DNA from 2 places in the Streptomyces sp. NPDC001153 genome. Region 1 is predicted to be linked to the other one. Evidence: riboswitches for the same ligand, from Rfam matches in the RefSeq annotation. Region 1 holds a riboswitch; the other holds the start of a gene.
The links. Region 1 has a riboswitch for magnesium ahead of ACWDEN_RS31130 (NRAMP family divalent metal transporter). Riboswitches for the same ligand answer to the same signal wherever they lie in the genome.
Positions count from the first base shown of each region.

Region 2: it holds a riboswitch for magnesium, as region 1 does, so the genes downstream of both, ACWDEN_RS30325 (magnesium transporter MgtE N-terminal domain-containing protein) here and ACWDEN_RS31130 (NRAMP family divalent metal transporter) in region 1, are expected to answer to the same signal.

Region 1 covers NZ_JBSFJZ010000031.1:89,340-97,511, forward strand. The annotation lists partial or broken gene ACWDEN_RS31115 (magnesium and cobalt transport protein CorA) at 1-405, opposite strand, end outside; gene ACWDEN_RS31120 (hypothetical protein) at 478-924, opposite strand; gene ACWDEN_RS31125 (MgtC/SapB family protein) at 1,010-1,756, opposite strand; gene ACWDEN_RS31130 (NRAMP family divalent metal transporter) at 1,791-3,431, opposite strand; M-box (ykoK) riboswitch at 3,742-3,924, opposite strand; gene ACWDEN_RS31135 (hypothetical protein) at 4,150-4,422, shown strand; M-box (ykoK) riboswitch at 4,532-4,704, shown strand; gene ACWDEN_RS31140 (magnesium transporter MgtE N-terminal domain-containing protein) at 5,048-6,394, shown strand; gene ACWDEN_RS31145 (NRAMP family divalent metal transporter) at 6,391-7,683, shown strand; partial or broken gene ACWDEN_RS31150 (replication initiation protein) at 8,115-8,172, opposite strand, start outside.
Region 2 covers NZ_JBSFJZ010000030.1:63,317-71,488, forward strand. The annotation lists gene ACWDEN_RS30320 (potassium transporter Kup) at 1-1,139, shown strand, start outside; M-box (ykoK) riboswitch at 1,273-1,452, shown strand; gene ACWDEN_RS30325 (magnesium transporter MgtE N-terminal domain-containing protein) at 1,791-3,137, shown strand; gene ACWDEN_RS30330 (NRAMP family divalent metal transporter) at 3,134-4,420, shown strand; gene ACWDEN_RS30335 (VOC family protein) at 4,421-4,894, opposite strand; gene ACWDEN_RS30340 (glycosyl hydrolase) at 5,127-7,802, shown strand; gene ACWDEN_RS30345 (polyprenol monophosphomannose synthase) at 7,956-8,172, opposite strand, start outside.

The DNA of each region.
Region 1 (8,172 bases):
GACGACCTCGCTGGTGGCGGTCAGCTGCTCGTGCTCGACGTAGGTGACGGTCTTGAACACCGCGAACAGGACATCGCCGTAACTCTCCAACTTGGGCCGCTGATGGGCCTGTACAGCGTCCTCCACGGCGAGCGGGTGCAGGCAGAAGAGCTCGGCGACCTCGGCGAACTCCGTCTCGGTCGGCTCGTGCAGGCCAAGCCACACGAAGTCGTGGCCGTGCTTGCTTACCTGCTGGACGGCCTCCTCGACGGTGTCGGTGCCGGGCTGCCGGGCGCCGTCGCGGTAGACGACGCAGTTGACCATCGCCGAGCCGAGCGGGGAGCGGGCCGGGTGGCTGAGGTCCACGCGGCCGCGGCTCCGCCGCGTCAGGCGGGCGACTTTGCGCAGGTTGCCGACCATCGACATGCGGGACTCTCCTTCGCCGGGTCCGGACGGTGTGCCAGGAGGCGGTGAACGGTCAGGAGGGAACGGCGGTGGTCAGTGCCGCTGGCGGGCGGCGTCAGTCAGCAGATGGATCACCTCGGGGGGCAGGTCGAGGTGGTGTGCGATCCACGCCGAGTCATGACCGTGGGTGGCGAGGAGCCACGCCGTGTACAGGCTGTTCAGGCTCGGGGCGTCCGGGCCGAGCAGGAAGGGCCGGACGGTCTCCATCGGGAAGCACTCCAGGGACCGGGCGGTGAACAACCCGTCCCCCAGGTCCTGCGGCACGACCCTGTGAGGGCGTTGCTCGGCCTGCCGGTGGTGGTGCCACATGGCCGCGACCAGGATGAACGCCGCGGTCGCGGCACCCATCAGCGCACCGCCGACCACCGGCTTGTCGCGCGTGGGGGCGGTGTTGACCGCGACCGTCTCCAGTACGACGAGCGTGAGCACGCCGAGGAACGCCGCGCCCTCCCCGGTGCGGGGGTGGGGTACCGTCCGCATGACGCACACCTCCCTGTCTTCCTCTTCATCGTGTCGTGCGAAGCGGACTGCTGTCCTGGGGCTGTCAGGCCCTTTGCTCGGGGTGTCAGGCAAGCACCCGCTGCCCTGACCGGGGCGCCCGTTCGTCGTCGTCCTCGTCGTCCAGGTGCCAGTGCAGGTCGTGCACCCCGGGCTCCAGTGAGAGACGGGAGATGACCTGCTCCAGCGCGGCAGCCACGTCGCCGCTGACGGTGACGGCGGCGCGGACGCTGGTGGTGTCCTCGCCCTCGCGGCGGGCCCGCAGACCGGTCGCGGTCAGCCCGGAGGCGGTCAGGGCCTGGGCGAGCAGGGCCCGGGTATGGGTCTCGGACCCGCGCTCGCAGCGCAGGTGCACGCTGGCCCGTACCTGGGCGTCCGGGTCGCTGCCGGCGGCCGGGGCCCGGTCCAGCAGGCGTCCGGCCGGGCGCAGCAGCACGTGGATGCCGAGCACGGTCAGGGTGCCGAGTGCGGCCAGGGCGAGCCGTCCGGAGGCGGCCAGGACGCCGACCGCCGCCGAGCACCACAGGGTGGCAGCCGTGTTCAGTCCGCGCACGCCGGCGCCGTCGCGCAGGATCACCCCGCCGCCCAGGAAGCCGATCCCGGACACGACGTAGGAGGCCACCCGCGTCGGGCTGCCGGTGTCGCCCACCGCCACGCTGTACAGCACGAACAGCGTGGCGCCGGTGGCGACCAGGGCGTTGGTACGCAGGCCCGCCATACGTGCCCGCCACTGCCGCTCGACGCCGATGAGCGCGCCGCAGGCCGCACCGGTGGCGAGCCGGATCAGGAAGTCCATTGTGGTCAGGGCGTGCATGGCACACCTCCTTCAAGGTGAGGCGGTTGGTGACTCACTGGCTGACCACGACCTGCACGATCTTGATGACCACGAGGATCACGGAGACCAGCAGGTAGGTGCGCAGCGCGCCCATGCCGATCTTCTTGCCGCTGGACATCACGGCCGGGGTGAGGCTCCCCAGCGGCGGCATCCGCCAGGCGTCCCGGCCGGTGCGGTCGATCGGGTCCTCCTTGGTGGCCGTACGCCGCCGAGTGAAGGCGTACGCCGCGGCGAGCACCCCGGCGCCCCCGCAGGCGGCCATGATGTCGACGATCGCGTCCGCGCTGATGTCCGGGAACAGGACCGACGCGGTCAGGATCACCGACAGCATGACCAGCACCCCCACCACCGCCGCGGTGAAGGCGTTGGTCCTCGGGCCGTTCACCCACGGCCCCAGAACCTGCTTGTCGTTGCACAGCAGCAGAAGGAACACGCTCGCGGACGGCAGCAGCACGCCGGCCAGGGTCTGCACGCCCTCGGTCAGCAGGCCCAGCGGCGAGCCCGGGATCAGCACGATGGTGGCCGCGGCGGCAACGAGCCCGGCGTAGACGGCATAGAAACCCTTCGCGCCGCCCACCCCCCGGTGCAGGGAGTGCTTCATGCCCAGTACGTCACCGATCGCGTACGCGGTCGACAGCGACACCGCGAACGCGCCGATGATCGAGGCGTCCAGCAGCGCGATCGCGAACAGCACCCCGGCCAGCTTGCCCGCCTTGGCTTCAAGGCCGTGCGCGACCCCGGCGGTGTCGGTGAACTGGCCGAAGCCGTGCGTCCCCGAGAACGCGGCGGCTGTGAAGCCCATCATCGCGGCAGCACCGATGACCACGATCACGATGCCGATCCACAGGTCGACCTTTTCGTAGCGCATGAACCGCGGGGTGATCCGCTTGTCGATCACGTACGACTGCTGGAAGAACAGCTGCCAGGGGGCGACCGTGGTGCCGACGATGCCGATGATCAGCAGCATCACCGTGGACAGCTGCCCGGAGCCGCCCGGCAGGTTCGGGGTGACGAAGTCGGCGGCCATCCGTGAGGCGTGCGGGTGGACCATGAAGTAGATAGGCACCAGCAGCAGCGAGGCCGCGCACAGCGTCATCGCCACCCGCTCGAAGCGGCGGAAGGATCCGGTGAACGCCGACGCGATGATGATCACGGCGGCCAGCAGCACCGCCGCCGCCTTGGGCAGGCCCAGGTAGCCGGCGGACAGCGTGATCCCGATGAACTCGGTCACCAGGGTGAGCGCGTTGAGCAGGAACAGGTCGATGACGCTGAACGCGCCCCAGAACTTCCCGAACCGCTCCAGGATCAGCCGGGCGTGGCCGACACCGGTGACCGCGCCGAGGCGGAGCACCATCTCCTGGTTGATGTACAGCACGGGCACCAGCAGGAGCAGGGTCCACAGCAGGTGGGTGCCGTAGTTCTGGCCGGCTTGGCCGTAGGTGGCGAAGGCGCCGGCGTCGTTGTCGCCGACCATCACGATCAGGCCGGGGCCGACGATCGCCAGCAGCGTCTTCAGCTTCGCCGACAGACCCCGGCGCTCGCCGTGGTCGTCCAGGCGGATGGTGCCCAGCGCGCCGTGGATGTCGCCGATGTGCGCGTCGTCGAGTACCGCCGCGCGGGGTGCGGCGACCGTGGTCACGATGGTGTCGGTCATGGTGGTGCCTCCCCGGTCCCCCGGTCCGGGGGAGGTCGGGGGCACGCAGCAGCCATCACCCCCTGCACGCCGAATGCGCGCAGGACAGCATCACCACCGGGCACAGCCGTGCCCGTGGACATGGCGCGACGGAGGTGCCGCGCAGGGGAGGTGGTGGTTACCGCGTGCCGGAAGAATGCGAGGACAAGCGGGTGCGGGGCCTACTTCGGCCCGGACTACTGCATTCCATGTCTCTCGCCTCCTTCCGGCCGGAGACGCCCGTGAACGGCGTCGTCATCGACTCGGCAAGGAGCGGCCGGCCCAAGCGGGCGGCACACCCCAACTCGTCAGAGCTTTGGCACTCCACGGCGTAATCCCAACCGTTGAACCGGGCGGGAAGCCACTTGGCCTCACCCCTTAGGCCGGGGAGAGGTGTCCTGAACCTGGGCGTCTCTCGACGTCGTGGGGTCAGTGGCCTGTGTCCGTGAAGACGCCTCACCGAACGAGGTGCCTCTTCAAACCTCCACAAGGCTACGCCCGCGCCCAGGGTGCCGCTCACCCGATTTACGGAGCCTTGACGGCACACTGACCGCATTCTCACGAAGCGCCGATGCCCCAGCGAGGATGCCTGCTTCAGCGAGTATGCGTGCTTCCTTCGCCGGTCAGGGCCGCCCGAGCGCGATCTACAGTGACACTTGGACGACACGTGCCTCGTCGGGGAAAGGGAGACTACGGCGGCATGAGCGACCTCGACATCCGGTACGCGCGCCGCGCTGTGCGCCATGCCGCCCGGCAGCTGGCCGAGGACGCCCCGAAACTGACCGCGGGCTCCGCGGACGCGTTTCGTGCCGGGCTCGCCACCCGCACCGCCGACCTGCGCAGAGCCGCGCTCTCCGCCTGGATCACGGGCATACCCGAGGACATCATCGCCGCGGACGGGCGCCTGCCCGTGGCCGTCGTACATGGTTGGGTGGCGGCCAGGTTCTCGCCAGGACACTCCGGTGACGGGTGACCGTGGCGGACAACGCCGGTGACGGCCTGTCTTCGACAGCCCTCGGTCAAGGACCGGTCATGGATTAGGGAGGCGGGCGGGTGCGGGCGTAGTCTTTATGCGGTTTGAACAGACACCTCGTTCGGTGAGGCGTCTTCACGGACACAGGCCACTGACCCGACGACGTCGAGAGACGCCCAGGTTCAGGACAGGTCTCCCCGGCCTAAGGGGTGACCCCAAGTGGCTTCCCCGCACGGGGATCACGCCGTGGAGTGCCAAAGCTCTGACGAGTTGGGGTGTGCCGGCACCGAGCGTGCCCGGCTGCCCCTTGCCGCAGGACCGCGACACCTCATGCGCGGCCGTGACCGGGAGGAGGCGACATGGACAGTAGTCCGGGCCATAGTCGGCCCCTCTTCGTGTTGTCCGCGCCGTCCTTCCGCGGCCCGCGGTAGCTCGTTCTTCCCTGACCCATCCGGCTCGTACCCGGTGGTCCGACTGCGCACCGGCTTGTTCCAGGCGTGCCTGCGTATGTCCTGGCGTACCTGTCACCGGCCGGTACGGGGAGGAAGAGCACCGCCGAGGGCCGCCCGCTGCCCCGTCGTGACGGGGCAAGGAGGTGTTCACCTTGGCTGCCCACACTCTGCTCATGTCCACCAAGGCTCGGTTCCGCAACCGCCGGGTCCACCTCGAACGCCGTGCCACCGCCACCAAAGCCGTCCGCACCTCCCTCGTCTCGCTGGCCGGCCTGATCGGCGGACCGGTCACCAACCAGGCGGGCGAGGAGGTCGGCCGCGTCGTCGACGTGGTCGCCCGGCTGTACGGCACGGAGCCGTACCCCCCGGTCACCGGGCTGATCCTGCGCATCGGCCGCCGGCAGACCTTCGTGGCCGCGGACGCGATCGGCAAGGTGCAGGCAGGTCACGTACAGCTGCGCACCGCCCGCGTCGACCTGCGCGACTTCTCCCGCCGCCCCGGCGAGGTGCTGCTGGCCAAGGACATCCTTGACCACCAGCTCGTCGACGTGGACGGCGTCCAGGTCACCCGGGCCGCCGACCTGTATCTCGCGCCCCTGGTCGGCCAGATCGTGCTGGTCGGCGTGGACGTCTCCCTGCCGACTCTGCTGCGCCGGCTCGGCCCGCGCCGCCGGCAGGCCCGGCCGACCCCGGAGCGGGTCCTGGACTGGCAGGCCGTCGCACCCTTCGCCGAACAGGCCACCGAGGGCCCGCCGGAGGTCCGGCTGCGCGCCTCCCGGGCCGCCCTGCAGCGGCTGCGCCCGGCCGACCTCGCCGACATCCTCGAAGACCTCGGCCGCAACGAACGCCAGCAGCTGCTGGGCTGGCTGGAACCGGAGCAGGCCGCCGACGCGCTGGAGGAGATGGAACCGCACGAGCTGGAGAACCTGCTGCGCGAGGCCCAGCCGGAGCACGCCGCCCGCCTCGTCGACGAGATGGAGCCCGACGAGGCCACCGATGCCCTGCGCGACCTCACCCGCGAGGAGCGCGAGGCCCTGCTGTCCCGCATGCCGAGCGGCGAGGCCGCGGAGCTGCGACGGCTGCTGACCCACCGCGAGGGCACCTCCGGCGGCGCCATGACCACACTGCTGATCACCTCCCGCCCGGACGAGACCGTCGCCAAAGTGCGGGCACAGCTGGCCGAACAGGCCGAGCACCGCACCGAGATCGACGCGATCGCCGTCGTGGACGACAACGGCCGGCTGCTGTGCGACCTCCCCCTGTTCGACCTGGCCGTCGCCGAGGACACCACCCCGATGGCCGACCTGGTGACCTGGCGATCCCAGTTCGGCCCGCCAGCCACCGTCCGCCCCGACACCCCCCTCGGCGAGGCCGCCGACCAGCTGGTCGACTCCCGCGCCACCTCACTTCTGGTGGTCGACGACACCGACCGGCCCCTCGGCCGGATCCTCGCCGACGACCTGCTCGACTACCTGCTGCCCGAGCGCGGGCGTCTGCACTTCCGGAGGTTCCTGCAGTGACCAGCGACCTGGACACCACAACGGCCACCTCCCCCGCCGCCCTCGCCACGCGGCGGCGGGGCCTGGGCCGTCTCGCGATGATCGCTGCCATCGCCGGTCCCGGTCTGGTCGCCGCGAACGCCGGCAACGACGCCGCAGGCATCGCCACCTACGCCTCCGCCGGGTCTCAATACACCTACGGCACGCTGTTCTTCATGGTGCTGGTCACCATCGCCCTGGTCATGGTCCAGGAGATGGCCGTCCGCCTCGGCGCGCACACCGGCAAGGGTCTCGGGGCGCTGATCCGCGAGCAGTTCAGCCTCCGCCTGACCGCACTTGCGGTGTTCTGTCTCCTGCTGGCCAACACGGGCCTGGTCGTCAGCGAGTTCGCGGGCATCGGTGCCGCCTTCGAACTGCTCGGCGTACCAAAGTGGGCGGTCATCCCGCCGACCGCGATCCTGCTCTGGTCGCTGGTCCTGTTCGGCTCCTACCGGTGGGCAGAACGCATCTTCCTCATCATGTCGCTGGCGTTCTTCGCCTACCCCATCGCGATGATCCTGGGCCACCCCCAATGGGGCGAGGTCGGCAAGCACCTCGTCGTCCCGCACATCGAGCCCAACAAGAGCTTCATCCTCCTCGCGGTCGCCCTGATCGGCACGACCGTCAGCCCGTACATGCAGTTCTACGCCGCCGCAGGCGTCGTCGACCGGGGCGCCAAACCCGAGGACTACCGGCTCATCAAGCTGGACGCCGTGATCGGTGCGGTGTTCGCCTGCATCATCAGCCTGACGATCATCATCGCCACCGCCGCCGCGATAGGCGGCACCGGCCCGCTGGACTCAGCGGCCCAGGCTGCACAAGCCCTCGAACCGGTCGCCGGCCAGAACGCCGAACTCCTCTTCGCCGTGGGCCTGATCGGTGCCTCCGCGCTCGCCGGTGCCGTCGTCCCGCTCTCCGCCAGCTACGCCGTCGGCGAGGCCGCCGGAGTGGAACGCTCCGTCTCCCGCAGCTTCCGCGACGCACCGCTCTTCCTGGGCCTGTTCACCGCCCAGATCGTGCTCGGCGCGGTCGTCGCCATGACCCCGGTGAACGTCATCCAGCTGCTCATCGGCACCCAGGTCCTCCAGGGCCTGATCAGCCCCATCGTGCTGGTCTACCTTCTGGTCCTGACCAACCGCCGCTCGGTGCTCGGCGCGGCGGCCAACGGCCCCCGCTACCGGATCGGCGCCACCGTCGTGGTCATCGGCGTCGCGGGCATGTCCACCATCCTGCTCGTCCAGACCATCCTCGGCTGGTTCGGCCTCGGCTGACCCCCGACGCGGGCTTCGTGCGTACGCGATGCGTGAACGGACTGTCCGGCACAGGGTGTCATGCGCGAGATCGAGTACGCAGCCGCTTCGCTGCTGACCAGGGGAAATAGCATCGCCCAGCAGCGTCGAGCACTCCCCAGCAAGGATTCGATCCCACTCCTAAAGCGGGTGTCGCAGGTTCGAATCCTGCCGGGGGCACAGAGAGAAGGGCCAGCTCAGGAGGGATTTCCTCCCAGGCTGGGCCTTCGGCGTTCCAGGGGTCGTGCCACACGCGTGCGACTATGGGCCGGCACGTTCGTCTCGGACGAGGCTGAGGCCGCTCCCCCGCCGCCCCAAAACACGGCGCCGGGCCGGTCGGCGATGGCCCGGTCCCGTTCGCTGGTCATGTGCTGATAGATCAGCGCGGCCCGTCAGCTGCTGTGGCCCAACCGGGACCAGGCGGTTCGAATGAGGCGGCGGGCGTGGTCGCTGATGTCGAACTGGGCGAGT
Region 2 (8,172 bases), on a different contig from region 1:
TCTTCCCCGCCTGCATCCTGAGCTACTTCGGCCAGGGCGCCCTGATCCTCGCCGATCCGCACAACATCAGCAGCCCCTTCTTCCTGCTCGTGCCCGCCTGGGGACAGTGGCCGATGGTCGTGCTCGCCACGGCGGCCACCGTCATCGCCTCCCAGGCGGTGATCACCGGCGCGTACTCGGTCACCTCCCAGGCCGCCCAGCTCGGCTACCTGCCGAGGCTGCGGATCGCGCACACCTCGGAATCCACCATCGGCCAGATCTACGTCCCCTGGATCAACTGGCTGCTCATGGTCTCGGTCCTCACCCTGGTCTTCGCCTTCCGCAGCTCCACGGCGCTCGCCTTCGCGTTCGGCATGGCGGTCACCGGCACCATCACCATCACCACCCTGCTGTTCTTCTACGTCGCCCGCGCGAAGTGGCGTACGCCCCTGTGGCTGGTCGTCGCCGGCGCGACCGTGCTGCTCTTTGTGGACCTGCTGTTCGTGGCGGCCAACCTGACCAAGCTCGTCCACGGCGCGTGGCTGCCGCTGCTGATCGGCCTGACCGTGTTCACCGTCATGACGACCTGGCAGCGCGGCCGCGAACTCGTCACCGCCGAGCGGGCACGGCTGGAGGGCCCGCTGCCCGAGTTCATCGACGACCTCCGCTCGGGGAAGGTGCCGACGCGCCGGATCCCCGGTACGGCCGTCTTCCTCAACCGGGGCAAGCAGACGGCACCGTTGGCCATGCGGGCCAACGTCGAGCACAACCACGTGCGCCACGACCAGGTCGTGATCCTCTCCCTGGCGACCGAACCCGTGCCCCGCGTCCCGGCCGACCAGCGGGTCGTCGTGGACGACCTCGGCTACGCCGACGACGGGATCATCCACGTCACCGCCCGGTTCGGCTACATGGAGACGCCGGACGTGCCCGGCACCCTCGCCCTGCTCGACCCGTCCCGGACCGAAGGGCCGCTCAACCTCGACCAGGCGTCCTACTTCCTGTCGAAGATCGAGCTGCGGCGCGGAACGGCCCCGACGATGGCCGCCTGGCGCAAGCGCCTGTTCGTCGCCACCTCCTACATCACGGCCGATGCCGCCGAGTACTTCGGCCTGCCCCGCGACCGCACCGTCATCATGGGCTCCCACATCGAGGTATAGGCACGCCGAACACCGAACAGACGCCGCCCGCACGGCGGATGCGGAACGTCTTCGTTCCCCACGGTCCGGGTCAAGGGCCGGTCATGGGTTCGGAAGGCGGGCCGGGGCGGGCGTATCCTTTTCGCGGATTCAGCAGACACCTCGTTCGGTGAGGCGTCTTCACGGACACAGGCCACTGATCCCACCCGTCGAGAGACGCTCCGGATCAGGACAGGTCTCCCCGGCCCAAGGGGTGACCCCAAGTGGCTTCTCCCGCCAAGTCGCGGGGGATCACGCCGTGGAGTGCCAAAGCTCTGACGAGTTGGGGTGCGCCGGGCCGAGCCGGCTCCGGCTGCCCCTTGCCGCAGGACCGCGACACTTCGTGCGCGGCCGTGACCGGGAGGAGGCGACATGGACAGTAGTCCGGGCCATAGTCGGCCCCTCTTCGTGTTGTCCGCGCCGTCCTTCCGTGGCCCGGAGCAGCCCCCTCTTCCCTGACCGTCGCCCAGCTCACCGGCCTGGCAGGCCGCGTGGCCGGCGTGCGCCTGCCGTGCCATGCCCTGCGGTGACCGGTGCCGCCCGCTCGGGGAAGAAGTGTGCTGCCGTGGGCCGCCCGTAGCCCCGCCACGCCGGGGCAAGGGGGTGTTCATCTTGGCTGCCCACACTCTGCTCATGTCCACCTCGGCCCGTCTGCGTGACCGCCGGGTCACCCTGGAGCGCCGCGCCACCGCGTCCAAGGCGGTGCGCACCTCGCTGGTCTCCCTGGCCGGGCTGATCGGCGGCCCGGTCTCCAACCAGTCGGGCGAGGAGGTCGGCCGCGTCGTCGACGTCGTCGCCCGGCTCTACGGCGCGGACTCGTACCCGCCGGTCACCGGGCTGATCCTGCGCATCGGCCGACGCCGCACCTTCCTGCCCGCCGACGCCGTCGGCAAGGTGCACGCCGGGCACGTACGGCTGCGCACCGCCCGGGTCGACCTGCGGGACTTCGTCCGCCGGCCCGGCGAGGTCCTGCTGGCCAAGGACGTCCTGGACCACCAACTGGTCGACGTCGACGGCGTGCAGGTGACCCGGGCCGCCGACCTGTACCTGGCGCCTCTGGTGGACCAGGTGGTGCTGGTCGGGGTGGACGTCTCCCTGCCCACGCTGCTGCGCCGGCTCGGTCCGCGCCGCTGGCAGGCCCGCCCGACCCCGGAGCGGGTCCTGGACTGGCAGGCCGTCGCACCCTTCGCCGAACAGGCCACCGAGGGCCCGCCGGAGGTCCGGCTGCGCGCCTCCCGGGCGGCGCTGCACCGGCTGCGCCCGGCCGACCTCGCCGACATCCTCGAGGACCTCGGCCGTGCCGAACGCCAGCAGCTGCTGGGCTGGCTGGAACCGGAGCAGGCCGCCGACGCGCTGGAGGAGATGGAACCGCACGAGCTGGAGAACCTGCTGCGCGAGGCCCAGCCGGAGCACGCCGCCCGCCTCGTCGACGAGATGGAGCCCGACGAGGCCACGGACGCTCTGCGCGACCTCACCCGTGAGGAGCGCGAGGCCCTGCTGGCACGGATGCCGAAGGACGAGGCGGCGGAACTGCGCCGGCTGCTGACCCACCGGGAGGGCACGGCGGGCGGTGCCATGACCACGCTGCTGATCACCGCCCGGCAGGACGAGACCGTCGCCGAGGTACGCGGACGGCTGGCCGAGCAGCACGAGCACCGCACCGAGATCGACGCGGTCACCGTCGTGGACGGCACGGACCGGCTGCTGTGCGACATCCCGCTCTTCGACGTCGCGGTGGCCGAGGACACGACCCCGATCGCCGACCTGGTCGCCTGGCGGGCCCAGTTCGGCCCCCCGGAGACCGTGCAGGCCGACACCTCCGTGGCGGAGGCCGCCGACCACCTGGTGGCGGCCCGCGCCTCCTCACTCCTGGTGGTCGACGACAGCGACCGCCCGATCGGCCGGATCCTGGCCGACGACCTGCTCGACGCGATGCTGCCCGAACGCGGGCGCCTGCACTTCAGGAGGTTCCTGCAGTGACCCGTGACCTCGACACCGCCACCGCGGCCCCGCAGACCCCCGCGCGCCGCACCGGCTGGCGGCGCATCACCGTGATCGCGGCGGTCGCGGGCCCGGGCCTGGTCGCCGCGAACGCCGGCAACGACGCCGCCGGTATCGCCACCTATGCCTCCGCAGGCTCCCAATTCACCTACGGCACCCTCTTCTTCATGGTCCTGGTCACCATCGCCCTGGTGATGGTGCAGGAGATGGCCGTCCGCCTCGGCGCCCACACCGGCAAGGGCCTGGGCGCCCTGATCCGCGAGCAGTTCAGCCTGCGCCTGACCGCACTGGCCGTCTTCTGCCTGCTGCTGGCCAACACGGGCCTGGTCGTGTCGGAGTTCGCCGGCATCGGCGCGGCCTTCGAACTCCTCGGCGTACCGAAGTGGGCGGTCATCCCGCCGGCCGCGGTCCTGCTGTGGGCGCTGGTGCTGTTCGGCTCCTACCACTGGGCCGAACGCATCTTCCTCATCATGTCGTTGGCGTTCTTCGCCTATCCCGTCGCGATGATCCTCGGCCACCCCGACTGGGGCGCGGTCGGCCACCACCTGGTCGTCCCGCACATCGAGCCGAGCAAGGGTTTCATCCTGCTGGCGGTCGCGTTGATCGGTACGACGGTCAGCCCGTACATGCAGTTCTACGCCGCCGCAGGCGTCGTCGACCGAGGCGCCAAGCCCGCCGACTACCCGCTCATCCGCGCCGACGCCATCCTCGGTGCCGTCTTCGCCTGTGTCATCAGCCTGACCATCATCATCGCCACGGCGTCCGCGATCGGCGGCACCGGCCCGCTGGACTCCGCGGCCCAGGCCGCCGAGGCCCTCAAGCCGGTGGCGGGCCAGGGCGCGGAGCTGCTGTTCGCGCTCGGCCTGATGGGCGCCTCCGCTCTCGCGGGCGCCGTCGTCCCGCTCTCGGCCAGCTACGCCATAGGAGAGGCAGCGGGTGTGGAACGCTCGGTCTCCCGCAGCTTCCGTGACGCGCCCTTGTTCCTGGGCCTGTTCACCGCCCAGATCGTGCTCGGCGCCACGGTGGCGATGACCCCGGTCGACGTCATCCAGCTGCTGATCGGCACCCAGGTGCTGCAGGGCCTGATCAGTCCCGTCGTCCTGGTCTACCTCCTGGTGCTGACCAACCGCCGCTCGGTCCTGGGGGCGGCCGCCAACGGGCCGCGCTACCGCATCGCCGCCACCGCCGTGGTCGTCGGCGTCGCCGCCATGTCCACCATCCTGCTGGTCCAGACGGTCCTGGGCTGGTTCGGCCTCGCCTGATCATCGTTCAGCGGGAGAGCCGAAGAGTTCCCGGGCCCGGCGGGCCACCTCGTCCGGCGTCAGGTCCTCCAGGTGGGTGAGGAAGACCCAGACGTGGCCGTAGGGGTCCTTCAGTACGGTCGTGCGGTCGCCATGGAACTGGTCGGCGGGCGGCTGCAGGAGCTCCGCACCGGCCGCGGCCGCCCGGTGCGCGAGCGCATCGACGTTCTCGACGAAGACGTGCAGGCCCACGGTGGTGCCGCCCACGGCGGTCGGTGCGCTGAAGAGGGGGCCCTCGGCGTCGCCCAGCATGATGGTGGCACCCTGGATGCGGACCTCGGCGTGCACGATGCGTCCGTCCGGGCCGCCGAGGCGGAACAGCTCCTCCGCACCGAATGCCCGGGTGTAGAAGCCGATCGCGTCCGCGGCGCCGTCGACCATGATGTGGGCGACGACGGCGTTGCGGTACGTCTCGGGAACGGCGGTCACGGTCATGGGAACTGCCTCCTTTGCGGCTGATGCCGATGACCATGAACGTAGAAGCTGAACCGCACGTGAGGTCAAGCGTGGGTAAGCGCATGCAGGGAGCGGGAGTTCGGGTTCATGTGAGGCGGAAGGTAAACAACCCCCCATTTTTCCTGTGAGCCCTTTGTGTGGCTGTTGTGGTCACGCCAAGATCCCCCTGCGCCGGGACACCCCCATGCTCCCGTCGCAGGGAGGAGAGGGCATGTTGCCCCCGAAGCACCAGCGACGGTTCATCACCTGTACCGTCGCGGCCGCCGCGTTCGGACTGGTGACCACCCAGTCGTTCGCGGCGTCGAGCGACACCAGGCCCCGGCCCTGGCAGGCAGGCCACCAGGCCGCCATGGGCCGGCAGCACATCAAGGCGGTGCACGCGGGCCATGGCATGTCCGCGTTCGCCGCGGAGGGCGGCGATGACGGCGGCGGTGACGAGGCGGAGAACTCCGCCGAGTCGACGGCCCAGTTCACCGAGGCGCGCACCGCGCCCGGCGTGGTCGCGCCCGGCGCCTACGGGGCGGCCTGGCAGCAGCTGCAGTCGATGAAGCACACGAGCGGCAGCTGGGACCACGTCACGAAGAAGGCGTACAACTCGGATGATCCCCGCTATCGCGATGTGAACTCCAACTCCAGTGGTGGCGCGGGTGACGTGACCGGCCGGATCACCGGGATCGCGGCCGATGACCAGGGCTATGTGTACGCGGGCGGCGCGAACGGCGGGGTCTTCCGCTCCACGACCGGCGGCGGGCAGTGGAAGCCGATCTCCGACAGGCTGCCGTCCCTGTCGACGGGCACCCTGGCCCTCGACCAGCAGCAGCGGCTCTGGTATGCGACGGGCGAGTCCAATACCGGGGCGACGTCGTTCGTGGGGACGGGCGTGTACGTCCTCAAAGACCCGCGTCACGGGCAGTTCCAGCCCGGTGACCGTGTGGGCGGCGCCGAGCTGGAGTCCACCGTCATTCATGCGCTGCGTTTCGCCGGCACCACGGTGTGGGCGGCGACCAGTACCGGTGTCTGGTCGCACTCCACGGCCACCCTGTCCGGGCCGTGGAAGCATGAGTTCGCCCCCAACCCGGACTATCTGCCGGGTGGTGCGAAGGCGGACGACCCCAGTGCGCCGTACAAGAACATCGCCAACGACATCGCCGTCGACCCCAAGGACCCTTCCAAGGTTCTGCTCGCGGTGGGCTGGCGTGGTGGTGACACCTACAACGGGCTGTACGCCAAGCAGGGCGACGGCAGCTGGAAGCCGGTCAGCGGTCTTGGTGACCTGCCGACCAGCAGTGCCGATGTCGGCAACATGACGTTCGCGGCCGCGGCCGACGGCTCGCGTCTGTACGCCATCGACCAGTCGCCGGCGCAGATGGCCGCCAACCCCGACAGCGGGCTCAAGGGCGTGTATGTGTCGAAGAGCGGCTCGCCGTTCGGGCCGTGGACGCTGATCGCGGACTACACCAAGCTGAAGGCGTCCGGGTCCGCGCTGCAGAGCGCGGGTTACATGCCGGGCATCCAGTCCTGGTACAACCAGTTCCTCCAGGTCGACCCGGCCAATGCCGACCATGTGTACCTCGGTCTGGAAGAGGTCTTCGAGACCAAGAACGGCGGCCAGAGCTGGACGACCCCGGGCCCGTACTGGAACTTCCCCTTCCCCTGCTGGAGCATCGACCCGGCCAAGCAGACCGGTGACTGCTCGCCCACCACCCACTCCGACCAGCACGCGGTCGCCATCGGCAGCTACCGGGGCAAGACCTGGGCCTATGTCGGCAACGACGGCGGCATCTACCGGCGCCCGCTGGGCGGCGCCGTCGACTCCGGCGGCCACGCCAAGGACTGGCAGTCCCTGAGCGATGGCACCCTCGACACCCTGCAGTACTACTCCGTGGGTGTGGGTGAGGACCTCACCTATGGTGGCGTCTCGGTGACCGGTGGCCTGCAGGACAACGGCCAGTCGATCCTGCGCGGCCGGGACAAGGTCATGGGCTCGAACTTCGGCGGTGACGGCGGCGACACCATCGCGGATCCCGCCAACGGCTGCAACATCGCCGCCGAGTACGTGTACCTGGACATGTGGGTGACGCAGAACTGCGGCGTGAACGACGGCTCGTGGTCGACGGATCCGTCGAAGGCCACCGAGTACGAGGTCGCCCCGCCCGACAAGGACCAGGGCGGTGCGGGCGCCCGCTTCATCGCGCCGATCGCCGCCGACGCCAAGGACACCAACACCTGGATCGCCGGTGGCCGGCACGTGTGGGTGAACACCAAGGGCTTCGCGATCCGCTCCGGCAAGGAATGGGCGAACGCCTACGACCTCGGCGAGGGCCACGTGGCCACGGCCGTCGCGTCTTCGGGCGGCACCGTGTACGTCGGCTGGTGCGGGCCCTGCAACAACCAGGGCTTCACCCGGGGCATCGCGGTCGGCAACGCCGACGGCACCGGCTGGCACCAGCTCAGCCTCCCGGTCGACGGCACCATCCCGAACCGCTACATCTCCGGCTTCGAAGTCGACCCGGCCGACGCCCAGCACGTCTACGTCGCGGTCAACGGCTTCTCCCGCAGGTGGACCGAGGGCCCCGGCGCGGGCGTGGGCCACGTCTTCGAGTCCAAGGACGGCGGCGCGAGCTGGACGGACATCTCCGCCAACCTGCCCGACGTCCCCGCCGACACGGTCAAGCTCCTCCCGAACGGCGGCCTCGCCCTCGGCACCGACCTGGCCACCTTCTACCGCCCCGCCGGCGCCACCAAGTGGCTCGTCCTGGGCCACAACCTGCCCACCACGGCCGTGATGCAGCTGCGCCTCGGCCCCGACGGCAAGCTGTACGCCGCCACACACGGACGCGGCATCCGCTCCTTCGACGTACGGCACCTCAAAGCCCGTAGGGACTGATCCGGCCTCGTACGCCCCGTCCTGCGACAACGGCCGGTGCGAACCCCGCTCCCGGGGTCGCACCGGCCGTATGCCGTTCGGGATCACTGCACCGGATACGCGGTGCGCTTACCGACGGCGACGACGCGGCCCCGGTTCATGCGCCACGAGGTCTCAGTTCAAGGTGCTGCCGAAGCGGAGCTTCCATGGAGTGAGTGCGGATTCGAGCTGTACGCGCAGGCTCATCTTCGATGTCCCCTGCACGCGTTCCTCGAAGCGGATGGGCACTTCGAGGATGGTCAGCCCCTGTTTGACGGTGCGGTGGTTCATCTCGACCTGGAAGGAGTAGCCGTTGCTGCGGATCGACGGCAGGTCGATCGCTCGCAGTGTC